Regions from separate parts of the Dechloromonas sp. TW-R-39-2 genome, predicted to be linked through region 1. Evidence: predicted binding sites of a transcription regulator. Region 1 holds the regulator's gene; each other region holds the start of a gene.
The links. Region 1 encodes sigma-54, which starts transcription at its own class of promoters, with help from an activator protein. Its sites were predicted from a motif close to TGGCACGCTTNCTGCTNA; they were not measured.
Positions count from the first base shown of each region.

Region 1 (4,746 bases):
GCAACCGGAATGACCACCTTTCTGACCGGCACCCCCAGCACTTCCTGGGTTTGGGCATCGAGCGGCAAACGGGGAGCATCGCCGGCAGAAACCGTCTTTTGCAAATGGACGATCAGTTTCAGTTTCATTTTCCGGCGGGAAGCCGTTTCGCCGAAAATAGTCCGGATATTCAGCAAGCCCAGACCGCGAACCTCCAGGAAGTCGCGCAACATGCCGGGGCAGCGTCCTTCTATCGTGGTCGGTGCAATACGGGCCATTTCGACTACATCGTCGGCGACCAGACCGTGGCCACGCGAAATGAGCTCAAGCGCCAGTTCTGATTTGCCAACCCCGGAATCGCCGGTGATCAGCACGCCCATGCCCAGCACATCCATGAATACACCGTGCAGATTGACCGTATCAGCCAGTCGGGCAGACAGGTAAATGCGCAACAGATCAATCACTGCCGAGCAGGGCTTGGGGGACAAAAGTAGCGGCGTATTCGTCTGCTTGCAGGCATCGATCAGGATATCCGGCGGCGTCAGACCATCGGCAACGATAACTGCTGGTGGCAGGGCCGCAAGCAGGTCGAGAAACATCTGCGCGAACCGACGCTCTCCGATCCGGAAAGCCCAGTCATATTCGGCCTGTCCCATGACCTGCAGTCGTTCGGGGTGAATGATGTTGATGTGCCCAACCACATCGGCACCATAGTTGTTCGACAACTTGATCTCGATGTTGCGTTCGGCCTGCTGCGCCATCATCCAGCTAAGCAGCAGCTTTTCCCGATTATCTTCGTAGAGCTGGGTCAGGCTGATGTGGCGCACGAAATTGGCTCAGACCTGAAACAGGGTAACCACAGCGGCAGGGTCGGTTGCCGCAAGCAAGGCTTCCCGGAAGGGCTTTTCGGCAAAGCGCTGGGCCAATTCGGAAAGAATCTGGAGATGTTGTTCTGTCGCCTGTTCTGGAACCAGCAGCACGAACAGGAGATTGACCGGACGCCCATCCGGCGAGTCGAACGGTACGGGCGTTGCCAGACGCAAGAAAGCACCGGCAGCCTGCTTGAGGCCCTTGATCCGACCATGCGGAATGGCAATACCTTGCCCAAGACCGGTCGAACCCAGTTTTTCACGGGCAAAGAGGCTTTCGAAGACAACTGCACGGGCAAGCCCGAGATGACTCTCGAAAAGCATGCCGGCCTGTTCGAAGACCCGCTTTTTGCTGCCTGCCTCAAGATCAAGAAGGACCTGTGTGGCTGACAGAATATTGGCTAAGGGGTTCATAGGAAAATTCAGTGATGCATGGGCCGCAGCGCGGTGGCTGCGGCCGAACGGCAATTATTCTGCCGCGAGAATGACAGGCTTTTCACCGCGATGGTGATCCTGAACTTTTTGCTTGTATTTCTGGACCTGGCGATCAAGCTTGTCAAACATGGAGTCAATCGCTGCGTAGAGATCGTCACCGGACTCTTCGACATGCATGTCCTTGCCCGGAACGTGGACGGTCACTTCTGCTTTCTGCTTGAGCTTCTCGACAGACAAAATCACGTTAACGCCGGTGACTTTATCGAAATGGCGAACAACAGGGTCAAGTTTGTTTTCAACGTACTCGCGCAAAGCAGGGGTAACGTCGATATGGTGACCAGTGATCTGCAGATTCATGCTTTTCTCCTCTCTCTACAGGGTCTTGCGTAAATTGACCGGCGGGATGTTAAGCGATTCACGGTATTTGGCTACTGTGCGTCGGGCTACAACGATTCCCTGCTGGCCTAGTATTTCGGATAATTGGCTATCCGACAAGGGCTTCTTGCCATCTTCTGCGCCGATCAGTTGTTTGATCAGTGCCCGGATGGCCGTTGCAGAACACGCACCACCGGTATCGGTGGCAACGTGACTGCCAAAAAAGTATTTCAATTCAAAGATACCGCGCGGCGTGGCCATGTATTTCTGGCTGGTAACGCGTGACACGGTCGACTCGTGCAAACCGAGAATATCGGCAATCTCGCGCAACACGAGCGGACGCATCGCCACTTCGCCATGCTCGAAAAACTGGCGCTGACGATCGACGATCGCCTGGGTGACGCGGTGAATCGTTTCAAACCGTTGCTGAACATTCTTGATCAGCCAGCGTGCTTCCTGTAGCTGGCCGGTCATGTTGCCGTTTCCACGACGCTGGCGTGACAGGATTTCAGCGTACAACCGATTGATCCGCAAACGCGGATAGGCATCCGGATTGATATAGGCGGTCCACTTTCCCTTGAGCTTGCGAACCATCACATCCGGGGTGATATAGCGTGCTTCAATGGCTGCGAAACGTGCGCCCGGGCGAGGATCAAGGCTGACGATCAAACTGTGTGCCGCTTTCAGGGCGGGATCTTCGCAATCCGTCAGACGACGGATTTTGGCAAAGTCGCGGGCGGCGAGTAATTCAAGGTGTTGCTCGACAATGGTCAGCGCCAGGTTGCGCACCGAAGTTTCCGGCAAAACCTTCAGCTGCAGGGCGAGGCATTCTTTCGGCCCACGCGCACCGATACCTGTCGGATCAAAGCTCTGGATATGGCGGAGCGCAATTTCCAGTTCCTCCAGCTCGATTTCATACTCGGGCGGCAGGGTTTCCCATAACTCGTCGAGAGGCGCCGAGAGATAGCCATCATCATCAAGCGCTTCGATCAGGAAACGCACCAGGCTGCGATCCCGGTCCGACAACTGGGTCATGCCCAATTGCCAGCCGAGGTGATCGCGCAAACTGGTTGTTGCGGCATGGATGTCGTGGCTGTCGCTGTCATCGTCTTCATCGCGACCTGCCCCGGTATAGGTACCGGCATCGGATGACCAGCGATCGTCATCGACGTCGGATGGCGCACTCGGAATATCCTGCTCGCGCTCTTCACGCGCATCCCGTTCGTCGCGCTCAGCCCGCTGTTCGCGCTCACCCTCATCGCTCTTCGGCGCATCGAATTGCTGAGCCGAAGAATAAGACTCCGTTCCGGCGTCATCATCCCGTTCAAGCATCGGATTCTCAAGCAGATAGCGCTCGATTTCCTGCTGCATCTCGATCGTCGATAGTTGCAGCAACTTGATCGATTGCTGCAACTGTGGCGTCAGGGCCAGATGCTGGGAAAGCTTGAGTTGAAGTGCCGGTTTCATCGAATGGGGTAGGGACGCTGCTTATCGGTCAGAGCTTGAAATGCTCGCCAAGGTAAACCTTGCGCACACTTTCATTATCAACGATTTCATCCGGACGGCCAGCGGCCAGAACGCGCCCCGCACTGATAATGTAGGCGTGATCGCAAATACCCAGGGTTTCACGCACGTTGTGATCGGTGATCAGTACCCCGATGCCCCGCTCCTTGAGGAAACGGATGATTTTCTGGATTTCAAGTACCGCAATCGGGTCGACCCCGGCAAACGGCTCATCCAGCAGGATGAAGCGCGGGCTGGTTGCCAGGGCCCGGGCAATTTCGACACGCCGGCGCTCGCCGCCGGAAAGCGCTGCAGCATTGACGTGACGGACATGGCCGATATGCAGTTCGCCGAGCAAACCCTCCAGTCGGTCATTCAACTCTTTCTCGGGCAGATCGAGCAGTTCCAGCACGGCACGAATGTTTTCCTCGACGTTCAGCTTGCGAAAGACCGAGGCTTCCTGCGGCAAATAGGACAAGCCCTGGCGGGCCCGGCTGTGCATCGGCAGGTGGGTCAGCTTCGCATCGTCGATGTAAACCTCGCCGCCATCAGCCGGTACCAGACCGACAATCATGTAGAAACAGGTTGTCTTGCCAGCACCATTCGGCCCGAGCAAACCAACGACCTCTCCACTTTTGACCTCAAAAGACACATCCTCAACCACCGTGTGCGACTTGTAGCGCTTCTTCAGGTTGTGGGCAGCCAGCGTGGAAATCTTTTTGTCCGTCATTCTTCGGCTCCGCGCATCACTCGGCGTATGGCGTCGCCGGAAAAACCACGATATTGCAAAAATCGCATCTGCTTGCCGCGCTCTTCAGCCGATTGCGGCAACTGCTTGAACTTTCTTGCCCAAACCTGACGACAACGCTCGGTCTCGTCGCCGGCTTCCGGCAAGGCTGCAGCGATTTCATCATCGCTCACGCCGGTCTGGCGCAACTCCTGGCGCAGCCGCGCGTTGCCGTAACGTCCGGCCCGGGCAACGACGCGCTGAGTGGCAAAACGGGAATCCGAGAGCAGGCGCTCCGCCTGCAGTCTTTCGAGGACAGCATCGAGCTGTTCCTCGGATTCCGCCTGCGCGGCGAGCTTGGCCTTCAACTCCGCCCGGCTGTGATCACGCCGGGTAAGGAGTCGGAGAGCCGCGACACGCAGCGCAACAACCGGATCAGGCATCAGCCTTGGCGGCCTTGACCGGTTTGATCACGTTGGTGCTGGCCGCTTCGCGAATACCGGCCTCGATTTCCTGGGCAATTTCCGGATTGGCCCGGAGGAATTCGCGCGCGTTGTCCTTGCCCTGACCGATCTTTTCGCCTTTGTAGGCATACCAGGCACCGGATTTGTCGACCAGCTTGTGGGCGACGCCCATTTCGACGATTTCGCCGTGACGGGAAATACCTTCGCCGTACAGGATGTCGAAAATGGCTTCGCGGAACGGCGGGGAGACCTTGTTCTTGACGACCTTGACCTTGGTTTCGCTGCCAATCACTTCGTCGCCCTTCTTGATGCCGCCGATGCGGCGGATGTCGAGGCGGACGGAGGCGTAGAACTTGAGTGCATTGCCGCCGGTAGTGGTTTCCGGCGAACCGAA
Region 1 covers NZ_CP045202.1:310,125-314,870, forward strand. The annotation lists gene hprK (HPr(Ser) kinase/phosphatase) at 1-806, opposite strand, end outside; gene ptsN (PTS IIA-like nitrogen regulatory protein PtsN) at 816-1,262, opposite strand; gene hpf (ribosome hibernation-promoting factor, HPF/YfiA family) at 1,317-1,640, opposite strand; gene GBK02_RS01550 (RNA polymerase factor sigma-54) at 1,656-3,125, opposite strand; gene lptB (LPS export ABC transporter ATP-binding protein) at 3,154-3,891, opposite strand; gene recX (recombination regulator RecX) at 3,888-4,331, opposite strand; gene recA (recombinase RecA) at 4,324-4,746, opposite strand, start outside.

Region 2 (4,746 bases), 1.4 Mb from region 1:
AGGCCGATGCCAAGGTCACGATGTCGGATGCCAAAACGGTCTCCATCGTCGATGAACCGACGACGCTGATCGTCTCCAAACACGGCTGGCTGCGTTCGCGCCAGGGTCATAACATCGACCCGACGCAACTGACCTTCCGTTCCGGCGACAGCCTGATGGCCTGCCTGCCGTGTCGCACGGTCGACCATCTGATTTTGCTCGATACCAAGGGCCGGGCCTACTCGATTGCCGCCTCGGACATTCCCGGCGGCAAGGGTGATGGCGTGCCGGCCACGTCGCTGACCGACTTCCAGGATGGCGGCAAGCCCTGCCTGGCGCTCGCCGTTTCCGGCGACAAGACCTATCTCGTCGCAGCCGACGGCGGCTACGGCTTCCGCTGCCAGGGCACCGACTTCCTGTCGCGCGGCAAGGCCGGCAAGGCCTTCCTGACGCTGGGCGACAACGAAGCACCGGCCATCTTCATGGCGGCACCGGCCGATGGCGAAGTGGCCTGCATCACCAAGGACGGGCGCGCACTGGTCTTTGGCATTGATGAAATCCGCCTGCTCGCCAAGGGGCGTGGCCTTAAACTGATTGACGCCATCCCCGGAAAAACTGCACTGGATGACATCATTCCGGTGGTTGACGGAGCCGCCGGCAAGCTCAAGGGCGAACGCCTGGAAATATGCCGTGGCAATCGCGGCGGCAAGGGCAAGCTGGTCCGGGCTGGCCGGAAATAAGCAGGAGGCAGCGTGTTCCGTGTTCTGACCAAACGTTTTGACCATCGCGACCGCTGGATCGTCGAAGCCGGCCCCTGGCACAACAAGCGCGAAGATGCCGAATATTGGGCCGAGCTTTTGCGCAACGTCGGTTATTCAGTCGAAGTCGATGCCCAGCACGGCCTTGTTGCTGATTCGGGCGGAAATGATGAACTGATGGATGCCCTGTCCAGCATGGCTTGAGCCATAAAAAAAGCCCTTGCAAAGCAAGGGCTTTCCGGCGACCGGTTAGCGAACCGGTCCGTCGGGGACCGGAACAACGATCAAGCAGCCTTGGCAGCCTTGATGGTTGCGGCAGTCGCAGCAGCAACGCTGGCTTCAGCAACGTCAGCAGCTTGCTTGGCAGCCTTGTTCAGACCTTCATAAGCTTCGTTGGCGGTCTTGATGGCGGTCTTGACAGCAGCAACAGCCACTTCGGAACCAGCCGGGGCAGAAGCCAGGGCCTTTTCAACCAGACCGGAAACCTGGGCGTTGGCGGTTGCAACGTGGGTTTCAACTTCCTTGGCCAGCTTTTCCTTGGTTTCGTTGGCGATGGCGATCACGTTGCGTGAATATTCCACACCCTTTTCGAGGGAAGGAGCAGACAGACCCTTTTGCAGATTGACGAAGGCGCTGACATCCTTGGCACCCAGGATGGCGGTGACGTTGGACAGCGAGGCTTCGAAAATCGAACGGGCTGCAGCCAGGTTCAACAGGGCCAGACGCTCAGCACCTTCAAAGGCGGTGTTGGCAAAGAACAGGGCAAAGTTGAAACCGGATTTGGCGAAATCTTCAGGTTTGAACATCATGGTAATTTTCTCCGTAGGGTTGGGGTAATCCTTGCGGCATTCAATGGTGCACCGCAGCATGATTTCATTCTAACGGATGGAATTACCTTGTCAAGCAATTTTGTGCACCGCAACAAAATGGCAACAAACCGCTTGGGAACTGCCTGAAATCAATAACTACTGGATGATGAAGCTGGTGAAAAGCGCTTCCTTGACACCGGTCTTTTCCGTTTCGTGAATGACGTGATTGGCCGTTTCGATGATCTCGCCGGCCAGCGCTTTCTTGCCCTTCAGGCTGCGCAGTTCCTCGACATCGACCCCGGAGAGCATGAGGATGATGGCATGCCTGATCTTCGGCTTGTACAACGCCAGTTCATGACCCGCTTCTGGCGTGGCGGTTTCGAAAACGACACCAAACTGCAAATACTTGCCATCACCGACGTTGACCGTGAAAACCTGCGGCTCGGGCGCGGCGCTGCCTCCGCCATCACTTGCCAGCACAGGCAGGGAAACAAGCAGGCAGGCCACGGAAAGCACTCGCGCCAGAAAAGTCATAAATCCTTTGAAGCCGAAATTCATATCAAACCTTGCCTTGATAAGGATGGGCAATCAGCGCGAAGGCCGATTCGAGGTGAAAACAACGCCCGTGAGGATAAAACAAAACCGTCGGACGATGGGCAGCAAATTGCATAAACGCCGACTGTTCCCTTGCGTTTTTACCCAAAATGAAACGCAACACCAAGCCTGAGGTAAGTAAAAGCAAGGCTATCCCGGGTTTAATTGACCATCACCGCAGTCGTTCGGAAAACCGAACAGCTGTCGCAGCCAAAACATCGGAAAACCGAAATCGGAGTCAAAGACCACCGAATAAACCCCATAAAAATCAGTTACCTGATCATTTCAAAAAGCTGGCACGCACCATGCGTTAAGGAAATAGCCGAATGCCAAGAATTGCTCGGCCAACAACGATGAACAGGAGACAAAATGAACAAGCTGACATCCCACCGTATCGAGCACGATCTGCTCGGTGACCGAGAAATTCCTGCCGAAGCGTATTACGGTGTCCATACGCTGCGCGCCCTCGAAAACTTCGACATTACCGGCATTTCAATTGCCGTCTATCCCGACCTGATCCGCGCCCTGGCGCAAATCAAGAAAGCAGCCGCCCAGGCCAATCAACAGCTCGGCCTGCTCGACGCAAAACGCTGCGACGCGATTGTTGCCGCCTGCAAGGAGGTGATCGACGGGAAGTGGCATGACCATTTCGTGGTTGATGTCATCCAGGGCGGCGCCGGCACCTCGACCAACATGAATGCCAACGAGGTGATCGCCAACCGCGCACTGGAAATCCTCGGCCATGCCAAGGGCGAATTCAAACACCTGCACCCGAACGAACACGTCAACATGAGTCAATCGACCAATGACGTTTATCCGACCGCATTGAAGCTGGCCACCTACGTTGGCATTTTCCGCCTGGTCGACGCCATGGCCTACCTGCGCAATGCCTTCGAACGCAAGGCAGTCGAGTTTGCCGACGTCCTCAAGATGGGCCGCACCCAGTTGCAGGATGCCGTACCGATGACGCTCGGCCAGGAATTCTCGACCTACGCCGTGATGCTCGGCGAAGATGAAGAGCGCCTCAAGGAAGCCGCCTTGCTGATCCGTGAAATCAACCTCGGCGCCACCGCGATCGGTACCGGCATCAACGCCCACCCCGACTACGCCCCGCTGGTCTGCCGTCGCCTGATCGAAATCAGCGGCGTGCCGGTCGTGACCGCCCCCAATCTGATCGAAGCGACGCAGGATTGCGGCAGCTTCGTGCAGCTTTCCGGCGTGCTCAAGCGCGTTGCCGTCAAGCTTTCCAAGGTTTGCAACGATTTGCGCCTGCTCTCCTCCGGTCCACGTGCCGGTTTCGGCGAAATCAACCTGCCGCCGCGTCAGGCTGGCTCGTCGATCATGCCGGGCAAAGTCAATCCAGTCATTCCGGAAGTGGTCAACCAGATCGCCTTCGAAGTGATCGGCAACGACACCACCGTCACCTTCGCTGCCGAAGCCGGACAACTCCAGCTCAATGCCTTCGAACCGATCATCGCCCACAGCCTGTTCAAGAGCGTGCTGCATCTGCGCAAGGGCTGCAAGGCGCTGGCCGACCATTGCGTCGACGGCATCACGGCCAACCGCGAAACCCTGCGCGCCAGCGTCGAACGCTCGATCGGTATCGTCACCGCACTCAATCCCTACATCGGTTATGCCAATGCCACGGAGATTGCGGCCGAAGCGCACCTGAGCGGTCGCGGCGTCGCTGAAATCGTCCTCGAACGCAAGTTGATGAGCCCCGAACAACTCGCAGAAGTGCTGCGCCCGGAAGTGCTGACCCGGCCGCAAATGATTCCGACCCACGCCGCTTGAACGGCTGAATTCGTCCAATTTTCAAAACAAGGAAAAACATCATGAAAATGAACCGGCTGACTACCCTGATCGGTATCGCCCTGGTGCTCGGCGTCATCGTCGGCTATGCCTGCAACACGCTGGCATCCAGCCCGGCCCAGGCCAAGGAAATCGCGTCTTACTTCGGCATTCTGACCGACATTTTCCTGCGCCTGATCAAGATGATCATCGCCCCGCTCGTCTTTGCGACGCTGGTTGCCGGCCTGGCCGGCATGGGCGACTCCAAGACCGTCGGCCGGATTGGTGCCAAGGCACTCGGCTGGTTCGTCGGCGCATCATTCTGCTCGCTGCTGCTCGGCCTCGTCTTTGCCAATATCCTGCGTCCGGGTGAAGGGCTGAGCGTGGCATTGCCGGATACAGGCAGCGCCCTGAGCCTGAAAACCAGCGCCCTGAACCTGAAGGATTTCATCACCCACGTTTTCCCGAAGAACATCTTCGAAGCGATGGCTGCCAATGAAATCCTGCAGATTCTCGTTTTTGCTGTCTTTTTTGGTCTGGCACTGGGCCATCTGCATAACCAGACGGCCCGTAGCCTGGTATGCACGATGGAAGAAATCGTCCATGTCATGCTCAAGGTCACCGACTACGTCATGCGTTTTGCCCCGGTCGGCGTTTTCGGTGCCGTTGCCGGCGCAATTACCCTGCAAGGCCTCGGCATGCTGATGGTTTTCGGCAAACTGCTGGTCAGCTTCTACGCTGCCCTGGCCGCACTCTGGATCGTCCTGATCACGGCTGGCTACTTTGTCCTCGGCAAGGATGTTTTCCGCCTGCTC
Region 2 covers NZ_CP045202.1:2,381,041-2,385,786, forward strand. The annotation lists gene parC (DNA topoisomerase IV subunit A) at 1-719, shown strand, start outside; gene GBK02_RS11480 (hypothetical protein) at 732-941, shown strand; gene GBK02_RS11485 (phasin family protein) at 1,022-1,546, opposite strand; gene fliL (flagellar basal body-associated protein FliL) at 1,703-2,080, opposite strand; gene GBK02_RS11495 (hypothetical protein) at 2,106-2,288, opposite strand; gene aspA (aspartate ammonia-lyase) at 2,510-3,934, shown strand; gene GBK02_RS11505 (dicarboxylate/amino acid:cation symporter) at 3,976-4,746, shown strand, end outside.
Region 2: aspA (aspartate ammonia-lyase) is a predicted target of sigma-54. The motif match lies at 2,435-2,452, and genes of this name have one in related genera.

Region 3 (4,746 bases), 760 kb from region 1:
GCATATCCGTGAGTTGCTGGAGGTTGATATCAACACCTTCGAGGACGAATGGCGGCAATCAGCCAAGATATGGGATTCTGCCGGAGGTTATTCTCCGACGATCGGTATTCTGGGGGCTGTCATGGGATTGATTCATGTGATGGAGAATCTTTCCGACCCCACCAAGCTGGGCTCCGGCATTGCAGTGGCCTTCGTGGCAACGATTTATGGCGTTGGATTGGCGAATCTTGTCTATTTGCCGATTGCCGGCAAGCTGAAGTACTACATTGCGCGAATGGTTGCTTCCAAGGAGATGTTGATCGATGGCCTGGTGGGCATTGCTGTTGGCGACAATCCCCGCATCATCGAGAGCCGTCTCAAGGGCTACATGTTGTAATGGCTAGAAAGCGCCGTGAAGAGGAGCATGATAATCATGAGCGCTGGCTCGTCTCGTACGCTGACTTCATAACCCTTCTGTTTGCATTCTTCGTGGTCATGTACGCGATTTCTTCGGTCAACGAAGGAAAGTACAAGGTTTTGTCGAATTCGCTGACCAATGCCTTCAAAAACTCAACAGCGGAGGTCGGAGGGCAGCCGATTGCCGTTATACAAGGGGCGCCGCCGATTCCTCCGCACCCGATTCTGAAGCCGGACAAATTGCCCGAGCAAATCAAGGCTGAAGAGAAAAAAGTACAGCAGCGACAAAAGATGAAAAATGTCGCCAATAATATTATGGAAGCGCTGCAGCCGCTGGTCGCACAAGGCAAGGTTCGTTTGCTTGAAACAAGCCGTGGCGTGACGATTGAGATCAACGACAGCATTCTCTTTCCGGCAGGCCAGTCAAAGTTGCAGCCCGCGTCCAGTTCCGCCATGGGTGCTATTGCGCAGGTGCTGGCTAGTACGGATTTTCCGATCACGATCGAGGGGCACACGGATAATGTCCCCATTTCAACACCGCAGTTTCCATCGAACTGGGAGCTTTCGGCCATGCGGGCAACGACTGTTTTGCGTTTGTTTAATGACAGTGGCGTAGGTGCCGAGCGGTTGACGGCAATCGGTTATGGGGAGACCCGGCCATTGGAAACGAATACGACGGTCGAGGGGCGGGCGCGTAACCGTCGTGTCAGCATTTTGATCGATTCGAACCGGCCGGAAGAGCCAACTGAAATCAATGGTGCGGAGACTCCTGCACCGAACAGGCCGCCCGGTTGAGCGCGTGGTGAGCGCTCAGGCTGAGTCGACGATTCGGCTGCCCGTATACTGGGATGTTTGTCCGTTGCTGCCGTAGAAAGTGTTTTCTTCCGCACGGCGGGTGAGAATGGCTAATGCTTGCGTGGTTCGTTCCAGATGAATGGCGACGAGTTTTGCATTCAGTTCATTCAAACGCTTGGCGCTAAGCGCCGATGCCATCAACGCCGTCCATTGGGCGGCGATTTTTGCTTCAGATGGGTGCTGGGCCAGCCAGGCGGCCATCCGTTCTTTTTCCGGCAAGGCCGGGTTGCCTGAAATCAGCGAGTTGCGCTGAGCTTCAAGTGCATTCAATTGCTCAATCAGTGCAGATTTCTCAGCGTGGATGGCTGGCAGCGATTCAGGCTTGGCCGTGCTTAGTGCGTTCTGCTCATCAGTCAGAAGCGCAACAAAACGCGAAACCAGCAATGTTTCGCGTTCCAGTATCTGGCTGAGAGGCAGCATCAGGCGTTACGTTGCGAATTGACCAGGTCGCGTGCAGAGTCCAGAAGCCTGCCGGCAATGGCTTCGGGATTGATCTTGAAGCGCCCTTGAGCGATCGCATCCTTGATTTCCTGAATTTTGGCAAGGTTGACCGGAGGTTTTTCGCTGGCCTGAAGGGTGCCGGCGAGTGTGCTCAAGCTCACAGCCTCGGTGGACGACGGGGTTTCAGCCGGAGATTTCGGCTGCTGCCGTGTCGGCGGGGGCGTGCTGGTGGTCTTGTAGGAGTTGTCGATTTTCATGGTTGTTCTCGCAATACTTTGGAACTCATATGGCTTAACGGCCATTCAGGTTCAAACTTTAGCCTAAAAAGATATTTCTACACTGCCATCGCTGCGTGCAGTGCCGCTCACGGTTTGTCCTGAATTCATTCGCACCTGAACCAGTTGCCCTTCTGCTGCATTGTTGATGGCTTTTCCCTCGCCGCTGACGGCAAATCCAGCCCCTTTTGAGGTGACGCGAACCGATTGCCCCTGCCGGATCACCATCGGAGAAATCAATTGATCGCTGCGCAGTAATTGGCCGGCCCCCAGTGAGTTGCGCAGTGTTTTGCCGAGAGCCGCTGCGGGGTCGGAAATAATGCCGGTTGGCAGCGTGGATACGTCACCGGACAGGACATGCAGATCACCCGCCTGAATGGCCTGCCCGGCGAGAATTGAGCGGGCGGTGGTGACGTAATTGCCGGTCACTAGTATTTCGGCCGGTATCAGGATATTCCAGGCGTTCGGCGTCAGGCAGCGGATGCCGACACTTGTTTTTCCCATCATTTTGGCGCCGGGCGGTGTGTAGGCTTCAAGCGCCGCACAGGTGGGGAGGCGGCTGGTATCGATTTTGCCAAGCCGAATCGTTACTTTGCCGGGAAGCCCCTTCGTTTGGATCTGAATGTGGCGCTCTGCGGTATCCAGTACCGGATCGATTTCGGCTGCGGCCAGCAGGTTGCAGGCAATAAGCAGGGGCAGCAAAAAAACGTATATGAGGCGCATGCCGCCATTGTGCACGACCTCTTCCCAGCATGGAATAGTAAGGCCGGCAAGAATTGCCGTGCAGTCGGTTGGGAGTGGTGAATTGGCGCCTAACTATATGATTTTAATGCTTGGCACGCTAACTGCTTTAAATTGTATGATTTTTTGGAGTGAACCATGTCATCAATCGCACAGCACGTATCTGTTCTCAGCCAGGCAATGAATTTGAGATCCCAGCGCCATCAGGTGCTCGCCTCGAATATCGCCAATGCCGATACCCCGCAATACAAAGCGCGTGATTTCGACTTTCAGGGGGCGATGCAAAATGCACTGGCCGGCCGGGCGAGTGCCGGTGGCGTTTCCTTGATGACCACTTCGAGCGGCCACATGCGCGGAGATGGCTCCGGCGGTGCGGCCAATTTGAAATTCCGCGGAGAAACCCAGTCGGCCGTTGATGGAAATACTGTCGATATGGATGTAGAGCGCACTCAGATTGCTGAAAATGCTTTGCAATATCAGGTGCTTACTCAATTGATTAGCGACAAGTTCAAGGGCATGCGCAGTGCCCTCGCTTCAAACCAGGGTTGAGGAGCCATAAATGAGCCTCTTTAATGTTTTTCAAGTGTCGTCCAGTGCCATGACGGCGCAGTCGATGCGTTTGAATACCACGGCGTCCAATTTGGCGAATGCCGACAGTGTCGTGTCGTCCGATGGCAAGCCTTATCGCGCCAAGCAGGTTGTTTTTGAAGCGACGCCCATGGGCAATGCCGGGGAGTCCTCAAAAGGCGTTCGGGTTCGGCAGATTGTTGAAGATGCTTCACCGGCGCGGATGGTTTACGACCCCAAGAATCCTGCGGCAGATGAAAAAGGCTACGTGGCATTTCCAAACGTCAATGTCGTTGAGGAAATGACCAACATGATCTCTGCATCGCGCTCGTACCAGACCAATGTTGAAGTAATGAATACCGCCAAGACCATGATGCTGCGTACTTTGCAGATCGGTCAGGGCTAACCGGGAGAATCGCCATGGCAACCGCCGTCAATAGCTCTACCAGTTCAAATACATCGCTGATTTCCTCGTTGAATGGTTCGTCTACAACGACCAAAACCACGACTGCGGATGAGATGCAGACTCGCTTCCTGAATCTCCTGGTGACCCAGTTGAAGAATCAGGACCCGCTCAATCCGATGGATAACTCGCAGATGACCACCCAGTTGTCGCAGATCAGTACCGTGAGCGGTATCGAGAAGCTCAATGCGACGATGGAGAAACTGCTCGGCAATTATTCCGGATCGCAAACGATGCAGGCGGCAGCAATGATCGGCAAAACGGTATTAACTGCCGGGAATGCGTTGGCGCTGGGGAATTACGGCGCGGTCGGTGGCGTGACGCTGGATGGTGCCGCAGACAAGGTTACCGTTTCGATTACCGATTCGGCTGGCAAAGTGGTTCAGACTCAACAGCTTGGTGCGCAGCCGGCCGGGACCATGAATTTCTCCTGGGACGGCAAATCGGATGCAGGTGTCGATCTGCCGAATGGCGATTACAAGTTCACCGTCAAGGCAATTCGTGGTGATGCAGAGGTGAAAACAACGGCTCTCCAGGCTGGCACAGTAAATGCTGTGACTTTGGCCAAGGATGGATTGTCGCTGCAGTTGGCCAACAACAAAACGGTGGCTTACAGCGACGTCCAACAAATCATGAATTGATCGGGGTTCATCATGGCATTCCAACAAGGTTTGAGCGGTCTGAACGTTTCCTCCAAGGCGCTTGACGTTATCAGTAACAACATCGCCAATGCATCGACCGTAGGTTTCAAGGGCGGTCAGGCACAATTTGCCGACGTTTATGCAGCCTCCTTGGGGGTTGGTGGTGGTTCGCAGGTTGGTATCGGGGCATCGCTGCCGGTTGTTCAGCAACAGTTTTCGCAGGGCAATGTCTCGAATTCGAATAACCCGCTTGATATCGCGGTCAACGGTTCCGGCTTTTTCCGTCTGCAAAAAAATGCAACGGATCAGACGATTACCTATACCCGCAACGGTCAGTTCCATCTTGACGACAAAGGCTTCATCGTCA
Region 3 covers NZ_CP045202.1:3,015,796-3,020,541, reverse strand. The annotation lists gene GBK02_RS14620 (flagellar motor protein) at 1-376, shown strand, start outside; gene motD (flagellar motor protein MotD) at 376-1,191, shown strand; gene GBK02_RS14610 (flagella synthesis protein FlgN) at 1,207-1,671, opposite strand; gene flgM (flagellar biosynthesis anti-sigma factor FlgM) at 1,671-1,949, opposite strand; gene flgA (flagellar basal body P-ring formation chaperone FlgA) at 2,013-2,705, opposite strand; gene flgB (flagellar basal body rod protein FlgB) at 2,847-3,257, shown strand; gene flgC (flagellar basal body rod protein FlgC) at 3,268-3,681, shown strand; gene GBK02_RS14585 (flagellar hook assembly protein FlgD) at 3,696-4,379, shown strand; gene GBK02_RS14580 (flagellar hook protein FlgE) at 4,392-4,746, shown strand, end outside.
Region 3: flgB (flagellar basal body rod protein FlgB) is a predicted target of sigma-54. The motif match lies at 2,802-2,819, and genes of this name have one in related genera.

Region 4 (4,746 bases), 330 kb from region 1:
GTTTCGCGCGTCGTCATGGTGCTGCTGACCGCGCCGCTGGGCATCATCGGGATTGCGCTCTTCCTGCTCGTCTTCCGCCAACCCTTCGGGTTCATGGCCCTGCTCGGCACCATCGCGCTATTCGGCATGATCATGCGCAATTCGGTGATCCTGGTTGATCAGATCGAACAGGATCTGGCGGCCGGCAAGCCCCGCTGGGAGGCCATTGTCGAATCGACGGTGCGCCGCTTCCGGCCGATTGTGCTGACTGCGGCAGCGGCGGTGCTGGCGATGATTCCACTATCGCGCAACGACTTCTTCGGGCCGATGGCCGTGGCCATCATGGGCGGCCTGATCATCGCCACCGCCCTGACCCTGCTGTTCCTGCCGGCGCTTTACGCCACCTGGTACAAGGTCAAGGCACCCGCGCCCTGATCAGCGCAGGTTGGCCAGTTCCTTCTGGATCGCCTGGATGTTGCGCTCATGCTGCGCCACGCGATCCCTGTAAGGCGCCACGCGATCGCGGCTGTCGGCCGCGCCCGGACGCACGGCTTCCTGCTCGGCCAGGTCCTTGCGCGCCTGATCGAGGCTGCGCTGCTCGCCGGACAACTCCTGCTCAAGGATATGCCGGCGATCGCCATCGCGGGCTTTCTGGGTATCTTCCTGCACCTTGGGGAAGCCGGAAGGTGTCGGACTGGCCGAGGCGCGTGGCGCTTTCGGCGCTGGCACGGCGGTTTCCGGGCTGAGCGAGACAGCCTTGCAATTCTTGTCGAGACGTGACGTCGAAATAATGGTGCTGCCGCCATTGGCATCCGGGCATTTATAAATCGACTGGGCATGCGCAGGCAAACCACAGGCAAGCCCCAGAAGGGCAAAGGCAAAACGTGTCATTGTCATTATTTCCTAGTGAAGCTTTAGTGTAGCGGACTTAAGTCCGACACCTCCATCCTGTAGACAAAAAAAGGGCGGGAAATCCCGCCCTTTCTTGGGTACTGAACTCGCTTAGCAGGAGTAGTACAGATCGAACTCGACCGGGTGCGTGGTCATGCGAACGCGATTGACTTCGTCCATCTTCAAGTTGATGAAGGACTCGATCCACTCGTTGGAGAACACACCACCACGGGTCAGGAACTCGTGGTCGGCTTGCAGGGCAGCCAGCGCTTCTTCGAGGGAAGCACAAACGGTCGGGATCAGTGCGTCTTCTTCCGGCGGCAGATCGTAAAGGTTCTTGTCAGCCGGATCGCCCGGGTGAATCTTGTTCTGGATACCATCCAGGCCGGCCATCAGCAGCGCGGCGAAGCACAGGTACGGATTGGCGATCGGATCCGGGAAGCGGGTCTCGATACGACGAGCCTTGGTGGAGGCAACGTACGGAATGCGGATGGAAGCCGAACGGTTCTTGGCGGAGTAAGCCAGCTTGACCGGTGCTTCGTAGTGCGGAACCAGACGCTTGTAGGAGTTGGTACCCGGGTTGGTGATGGCGTTCAGGGCCTTGGCGTGCTTGATGATGCCGCCGATGTAGAACAGGGCCAGTTCAGACAGACCGGCATAGCCGTCGCCGGCGAACAGGTTCTTGCCGTCTTTCCAGATCGACTGGTGAACGTGCATGCCGGAACCGTTGTCGCCAACGATGGGCTTCGGCATGAAGGTGGCGGTCTTGCCGTACTGGTGGGCAACATTGTGCACCACGTACTTCAGGATCTGGGTCTGGTCGGCACGCTTGACCAGGGTGTTGAACACGGTACCGATTTCGCACTGACCGGCAGTGGCGACTTCGTGGTGGTGAACTTCAACCGGGCAGCCGAGGGCTTCCAGGGTCAGGACCATGGCCGAACGGATGTCGTGCAGGCTGTCGACCGGGGGAACCGGGAAGTAGCCGCCCTTGACGGTCGGACGGTGGCCGGTGGCGCCATTGCCGTCGTTCTTTTCGCCCGAACCCCAAGCCGCTTCAGCGGAATGGATCTTCAGGTTGCAACCGGACATGTCGACATTCCATTCGACGCCGTCGAAGATGAAGAATTCGGGTTCCGGACCGAAGTAGGCGGTGTCGCCAATGCCGGAGGACTTCAGGTAGGCTTCAGCGCGCTTGGCGATGGAGCGCGGGTCACGGTCGTAACCACGGCCATCGGCCGGATCAACGACGTCACAGGTCAGGACGACGGTGGTTTCGTCGAAGAACGGATCGATGTAGGCGGTCGCCGGATCCGGGTTCAGTTGCATGTCGGAGGCTTGAATGCCCTTCCAGCCAGCGATGGAGGAACCGTCGAAAGCGTGGCCGTTTTCGAACTTGTCTTCGCTGAAGGCGGAAACCGGCACGGTGACGTGCTGTTCTTTGCCACGGGTATCGGTGAAACGGAAATCGACGAACTTCGCGTCATTTTCCTTGATCAGATTGAGTACGTCTTGCGGGGTTGCCATAAGCGTCAGTCTCCTAAGAAAACAAGTTGCCGGACGATCCGGCAGAAATCACAATAAGTCGAACGCAGAGGATTTAGCAGAAAGCATGCCAAAGACTCACGGAACAGCTTTACATTTTGCCACAACGAGATGCGTGATTTAAGCAAAGAATGCGCGCACGCAATTGGTGCAGAAACAAGTCTTCGCGCACCGTTATGGTGCAACCGTGCACGCAAGTCTAATTCGGCTGATGGTTGAGCCACTTTTCAGTCGTCCAGCCAACGAACGCTCGATCTCGATCAGGGAATTCAGCCCGGCAAATCCGGCGTGATCGAAAAACACCTCGACCTCGACCCGACCGTTCAGATAATGCAACAAAACCCTGAGCGGCGGCGGCAAGCCGTCCAGCAAGGGCATCACCTCTTCAAGCAAGGCTTCGCGCCCCGGCAACCGGGAAGCGGAAAGATCCGGATCGATATCATCCTCGGGATCAATGTGCACAAGCACATCCAGCACTTCCGGATGGGCCAGAAGAACATTGGCGCGGGCGGTTTCTGCGATTCGATGCCCTTCCGAAACGCTGATCCGCGAATTGACCATGACGTGCGCGTCGACCAAGGCCTGATGGGCCATGCGTCGGGTACGTAACTCATGCAAGCCGAGGACGCCCGGTGTGGCAACCAGGGTTTGGCGGATAGCCTCAACCTGGACTTGATCCAGACCGGTATCGATCAACTCCTTGAGCGCCCCCCAGGCCAGTTCGCCCCCCATACGCAAAATCATGAAACCCATCAGCGCGGCAGCCAGCAAATCGAGGAAAGACCAGCCCAGCAAGGCACCGCCGATACCGACCACCACGACCAGTGCCGAAGCGGCATCGGCGCGGGTATGCAGCGCATTGGCAATCATCAGTTGCGAACGCAGGCGCTCGGCGACGCGAATCAGGTAACGGTACAAACCTTCCTTGGCCACGACGGTGGCGATTGCCACCCAAAGCGCGGAAAGCTCAACCGACGGCAAGGCCTCGATGTGCTGCAAGCGCATGCCGGATTCCCAAAGGATGCCGCCACCGATCAAGGCCAGCGAAGCACCGAGAATCAGAGTCGCCGCCGTTTCGACCCGGGCGTGCCCATAGGGATGCGCCTGATCGGCAGGATGGGCACTTTGTCGACTGGCATAGATGACCAGAAAGTCCGACAGCAAATCCGAAAACGAGTGCAGACCATGAGCGACCAGCGACTGCGAATGAGCCAACCAGCCGACAATCAGCTGAATCACCGTCATGACGAAGTTGACCGCAACACTGACCCAGGTCGCGCGCTGCGCCTCACTGGCGCGGTCGACGGCACTTGCCGCCGGAAAATGCTCGGAATGTTCGTGCGCCATGTCCTCTGCCCTATACTGTCGGACCGGAATTTTAGCAGCCAAATATTATGGGCAAGTTAACTGAGATCATCCTGCTGGCACAGCAACGCGCCCAAGCCATGGGCGCTTCCTACAAGGGTGCCCTGACGCCCATAGAGGCTGCCGAGTTTTTGGCACTCTCCCCCGAAGCCAGGCTGGTCGACGTCCGGACCCGGGCCGAATGGGATTGGGTAGGCCGCGTTCCACAAGCCATCGAAATCGAATGGAATCAGTATCCCGGCGGCACGCGCAATCCGGACTTCATGGCTGAACTCAAGCGCCAGCTTTCCCCCGGTTCGCCGATCCTGTTTCTCTGCCGCAGCGGAGCACGCTCCGATGGTGCGGCCAGCGCAGCGACCGAAGCAGGCTACGACCAGTGCTACAACATCCTGGAAGGGTTTGAAGGCGACAAGGATGCCCACGGCCATCGCGGACAGCTTGGCGGCTGGCGCCATGCCGGCCTGCCGTGGACGCAAGGCTGACCGCAGCTAGCCGGTCAGCCCCTTCAGGCCGGTATAGATCGACATGAGCGTTGTGCATAAAGCAACAGCAGCACTCCCCAAGTCACTCCAGCGAGTCATCGAGTCGGTCAGTCCGCTATTCCCCAAGCCACCAACCCCGGCCGTCCGCAAACGGGCTAAAAACTGCTGGTGTTTCTGAAAGCGTCTGTCCGACCAGCGGAACAACCACAGCCCGGTAATAAAACTCAGGCCGATACTGGCTGCAAACTCGATAAACTCGCGCACTTCAACCGCATCCTGCGGCCACAAGGGAACCTTGTCGAGCCACGCGGTAATCCCGCTCATGCCGAATACGGCAAGCACTGCCACCAAAAAAGCCAGTAGCACACCAGGCAAAAGCGGAAGACGGGCCGCACGGGCAAATGCGAAGCCAAATGGCAAGGGTAGCAGCAGGGCAAAAACGCGCAGATAGAGAACCTTCGCGTCATAAACAAAGACCATCAGC
Region 4 covers NZ_CP045202.1:3,442,931-3,447,676, forward strand. The annotation lists gene GBK02_RS16740 (efflux RND transporter permease subunit) at 1-414, shown strand, start outside; gene GBK02_RS16745 (DUF4124 domain-containing protein) at 415-876, opposite strand; gene glnA (type I glutamate--ammonia ligase) at 982-2,397, opposite strand; gene GBK02_RS16755 (cation diffusion facilitator family transporter) at 2,590-3,762, opposite strand; gene GBK02_RS16760 (rhodanese-like domain-containing protein) at 3,810-4,262, shown strand; gene GBK02_RS16765 (hypothetical protein) at 4,269-4,746, opposite strand, start outside.
Region 4: glnA (type I glutamate--ammonia ligase) is a predicted target of sigma-54. The motif match lies at 2,471-2,488, and genes of this name have one in related genera.